2 regions of the Paeniglutamicibacter sp. NPDC012692 genome follow, and region 1 is predicted to be linked to the other one. Evidence: riboswitches for the same ligand, from Rfam matches in the RefSeq annotation. Region 1 holds a riboswitch; the other holds the start of a gene.
The links. A riboswitch is a leader RNA that binds a small molecule or an ion and turns the genes downstream of it on or off. The one in region 1 is predicted to bind glycine.

Region 1 (2,459 bases):
TGACGCCGAAGACGCCGGCGATGGCGGCAACGTGGGCGGACGTGGTGGTCTCGTCGGTGGAGATGCCCACGGTGTCTGCGTTCACGCGGCGCAGGTTGATGCCGGCAGCCTCGGCCGCGGTGATGATGGCATCGACGTCGGCGACCTTCACCTGGACGGTGTCGAAGAACGAGTCGGCAACCAGCTCCAGGCCTGCGCCGGAGAGCGCGGTGGCGATGGTGCGGGCGTGGTTGTGGGTGCGCTGGGCGATGCGCTTCAGGCCGGCCGGGCCGTGGTACACGGCGTACATCGAGGCCGTGATGGCCAGCAGCGCCTGGGCGGTGCAGATGTTGGAGGTGGCCTTTTCGCGGCGGATGTGCTGCTCACGGGTCTGCAGGGCCAAGCGGTAGGCCGGGGCTCCGGCGTTGTCCTTGGACACGCCGACCAGGCGGCCGGGCAGCGAACGCTCCAGGCCGTTGCGCACTGCCATGTAGGCTGCGTGCGGGCCGCCGAAGAACAGCGGCACGCCGAAACGCTGGGTGTTGCCGACGGCGATGTCAGCACCCTGGTCGCCCGGGGCGGCGATCATGGTCAGGGCCAAGATGTCGGCCGCTACGGTGATCATCGCGCCGCGTTCCTTGGCGGCGGCAATGATGGCCGTGTGGTCAACCACGGCGCCGTTGTTGCCCGGCTGCTGCAGCACGATGCCGGAGATGTCGCCCTCGGGCAGGCCCGCGGTCAGGTCGGCGATCTCGACCTCGAAGCCCAGCGCGTCGGCGCGACCCTGCACAACGGCAACGGTCTGCGGGAAGAGGTTCGCATCGAGCACGGTCTTGGCGGTGGCTTTGGCCTTGTTGGCGCGGCGCATCAGCAGCACGGCCTCGGCAACGGCGGAAGCCTCGTCGAGCATCGACGCGTTGGCGATCGGCAGCGCGGTCAGGTCCATGACCATGGTCTGGAAGTTCAACAGGGCCTCGAGGCGGCCCTGGGAGATTTCAGGCTGGTACGGGGTGTACGCGGTGTACCAGGCCGGATCCTCAAGGATGTTGCGCAGGATCACCGGCGGGGTGAAGGTGTCGGAGAAACCCTGACCGATCATCTGGGTCTTCATCACGTTCTTGCCTGCCAAAACGCGCAGGTCGGCCAAAACTTCGGCCTCGGTGCGAGGGGCAGGCAAGTCCAGGGGTTCGCTCTGGCGGATGTCGGCCGGAACGGCCGTGTCGACGAGTTCGTCGAGGGAGGAATAACCAAGCTGGGCAAGCATGGTGTCAATGTCGCTGCCCTGGGGGCCAATATGGCGGGCGACGAACTCAGCGGACGGGGTCACGGTCATGGGGAACTCCATTGGGTCATCGGCGTGCGTGCACGCCGAACGAGCTGCAAGTTCCTCCCCGACCCTGTTGCTGTGACCTGAGAGTTTCCGCACCGCTGCGCCCTACGGCGAAACGCATGCTTGCACCTTCGGTGAGCCGCACCGCCGTGGCGATGTTGCTACTTTCCAGAGTTGCCTCTTCGCGGCGGTACGGGGGCCTGAGAGTTTCCCGGGGAGGAATTGCTCCTACGGCGCCCGACCAACTTACGTTGTGCGGGACTCTCCCGCCGCATGTCAGTGGCTATGCCCCCTGCGAGGCACGATTAACATCCTACCGGCCATGCGTGAGCTATACAACACGCAACCTTCCAACCCTTATCAGTCGGCGATTCCCCACCGCGCTCCGGGCCGCCCCAAGGGATTTCAACAAAACACTTGACGCTTCAACCATCCGAGGTCTAGAGTTTTACTTGAAAGTTCAACCAAACATTTTGAGGACTCCATGAAGAACTTCCTCGCTCGACTCTTCGGAAAGAAGGACACCATGTCCATCGACATCACCATCATCGGCACCGGCAACATGGCCCGCGCACTGTCAACCCGCGCACTCGCCGCCGGCAAGAACCTGCAGGTCCTGGCCCGCAACACCGAGGCCGCAACGGCACTCGCCACCGAACTCGGCCGCGGCACCGCCTCCGGCAACATCACCGAGGCCCCGGCCGGCGGCATCGTCATCCTGGCACTGCCCTTCGACGCCTCCAAGGAATACGTGCAGGCACAGGGCGCGGCGCTGGACGCGAAGATCCTCGTCGACATCTCCAACCCCGTCGACTTCGCAACCTTCGATTCGCTGACCACCGCCGACGGCAGCTCCGCCGCCGAGGAAATCGCCGCACTCACCTCAGCCAGCGTCGTCAAGGCGTTCAACACCAACTTCGCTGGACCGCTGACCGCGGGCAACGCCGACGGAGCGGCCCAGGACATCTTCATCGCCGGCGACGATGCCGCCCGCACCGCCGTGGCAGAGTTCGTCTCGGCCGCCGGCATGCGCCCCCTCGAGGTCGGCGGCATCCACCACGCCCGCGAACTCGAAGGCTTCCAGCTGCTGATGATGGCCATGCAGGTCAACCCTGCCCTGGCCGACTTCAACTGGAACACCTCGCTGAAG
Region 2 (2,459 bases), on a different contig from region 1:
GCATCGGGACGCGGAAGTCGGGCCATGAGCCATGGCAGAAGACGGCCGCGCGGCAAGCCGCGGACCGAGCGCAAGACCAGCTGGCACGCCATGTGCCGGTCCATCACGGTGGCGCCGGGAAACACTGCGGCGCGGGCATGGGCGAGGAGGACGTTAACGGATCGCACCACGGATTCCAGCCGATTGGCCCAGACCGGTGGCAACGCGGTGCCGAATCGTGCTGCCACGCGGGACATCCATCGCCGACCGGCCGGATTGCGCAGTAACTGGGCTCGAATGCCTCTGGCCCGGATCCCGGCAACGAGGGCGGTCGCGGCCGTGGTCTTGCCTGCACCGTCGATGCCCAGCAACACAATGGTCCGGCGGCCCAGCGCAACATCCGATCGGGCATCGACGTGCTCGGTTTGCGGGTCCGTGGTGACTCCCGCATTGGGTTCCGCATGGGAAGAGTGCAAGGGGCTCCGTTGATTGACTCGATGGGTTCTCTATTAGGTCCAACGAACAAGTCGGTCGATTCGATGCATGTTCGCCACTGCGGGTTTGCGATGGATTGTTTCGCAGTCTCGGTGAGCCGGTCTCGAGTGAGAAGGACGCGTGGGGGCAGGATTCGGGAAATGGGATATTTGCTCGGTTAGCGTCATATCCAGCCCGGAACGGCGAATGTGACGCCAGTGCAATGCATTTCGTTCCATGTCAGCGGAGTGCCGTTCGGCTCCTGCTACACAATATGCGTCTCGAGTTGCGCCATGTGCCCACTGAGCGTAAATTGTGACTGCAGTCACAAACAAATCGCTGTCGACACGTGGCGGGAGAGACCCGTTCGAGCCATGGACGGGCGCCGTAGGAGCAATTCCTCCCCAGGAAACTCTCAGGCCCCCGTACCGCCACGAAGAGGCGAATCTGGAAAGCAGCACGGTGGAATCCGTGCTCACCGAAGGAGCAAGTCCCACCCAATGCGGGTTGGGATGGAAACTCTCAGGTAAGTAAACAGATTGGGGAGGATCCAAGAACAGCGCGGCATCGTCCGCGCGCGATTCGGGAGTTCCTCCAAGATGCTACCCACCCAAGCCAATGCCCGGTTGACCATCGGCGCGCCCGCCATCCTGCTCCGAGATCCCGCTCTGCTGGATCCGGAGTTTGCTGCGCGCCCCGCCCTGGGTCTCTCCTGCAAGCGCAACGGCATGGGAATGGTTGCCTCGGAGAACAACGCGGCGGACTCGATTCAGAACCCAGCCCCCCGTCGGCGACCACCGCTAGGGAATCGTCCATGGCACGCCACCGAAGCACCAGCACCCACCTGGAAGGCAGCAGCATGAGCAACAACAGTTCCACGCCCCACCTCGAGCGAGGGCTCTCCAACCGCCACATCCAACTGATCGCGATCGGCGGGGCCATTGGCACCGGCCTGTTCATGGGCTCGGGCAAGACCATCTCGGTCGCCGGACCCTCGGTGATCTTCGTTTACATGATCATCGGCTTCATGCTCTTCTTCGTGATGCGCGCGATGGGCGAGTTGCTGTTGAGCAACACCAACTACAAGAACTTCTCCGACTTCGCCGGGGACATTCTTGGCCCGTGGGCGGCATTCTTCACCGGCTGGACCTACTGGTTCTGCTGGGTGGTAACCGGCATCGCCGACGTCGTGGCGATCTCCCACTATGTGGCGTACTGGTGGAAGGACTTGCCGCTGTGGATCCCGGCCGTGGCCTGCATCCTGTTGCTGGTGGCACTTAACCTGCCGAGCGTGAAGAACTTCGGCGAAACCGAGTTCTGGTTCGCCTTGGTCAAGATCGTCGCCATCGGCGCGCTGATCGTCATCGGCCTGGTCATGGTCATCACGGGCTTCGAACACAACGGCGTCACGGCCTCCTTCACGAACCTCTGGAGCGACGGCGGGATGTTCCCGACGGGTTTCATGGGCTTCGTCGCCGGCTTCCAGATCGCGGTGTTCGCGTTCGTCGGCATCGAGCTGGTCGGCACCACCGCAGCCGAGACCAAGGACCCGGAGAAGACCCTGCCGCGTGCCATCAACTCCATCCCGGTCCGCATCCTCTTCTTCTACGTGGGTGCGTTGGTCATCCTCATGGCCGTCCAGCCGTGGAACCTTTTCAGCGCCGAGGAATCCCCGTTCGTGGCCATGTTTGCTCTGGCGGGTCTGGCCGGTGCCGCCGGCATCGTGAACTTCGTGGTGCTCACCTCGGCAACCTCCAGCGCAAACTCCGGTATCTACTCGACTTCCCGCATGGTCCACGGACTGGCCGAGGAGGGCGACGCCCCCAAGGCCTTCGCGAAGCTCTCCCGGACCAAGGTTCCGCGCAACGCGCTGCTGTTCTCCTGCATGTTCCTGCTTGCCGGAGTGGCGCTGCTCTACGCCGAGGGTTCGGTGGCGGAGGCCTTCACCCTGGTCACCACGGTCTCGGCGCTGTGCTTCATGTTCGTCTGGTCGATCATCCTGATCA

Region 2: another riboswitch for glycine. It lies ahead of cycA (D-serine/D-alanine/glycine transporter); the one in region 1 lies ahead of gcvP (aminomethyl-transferring glycine dehydrogenase).

What each region holds. Positions count from the first base shown of each region.
Region 1 is NZ_JBIBDE010000007.1:191,409-193,867, reverse strand. Features, by position in the region: gene gcvP (aminomethyl-transferring glycine dehydrogenase) at 1-1,312, opposite strand, end outside; glycine riboswitch at 1,488-1,588, opposite strand; gene ACFY5D_RS20065 (NADPH-dependent F420 reductase) at 1,794-2,459, shown strand, end outside.
Region 2 is NZ_JBIBDE010000003.1:321,534-323,992, forward strand. Features, by position in the region: gene ACFY5D_RS13475 (dTMP kinase) at 1-455, opposite strand, end outside; glycine riboswitch at 797-894, shown strand; gene cycA (D-serine/D-alanine/glycine transporter) at 1,313-2,459, shown strand, end outside.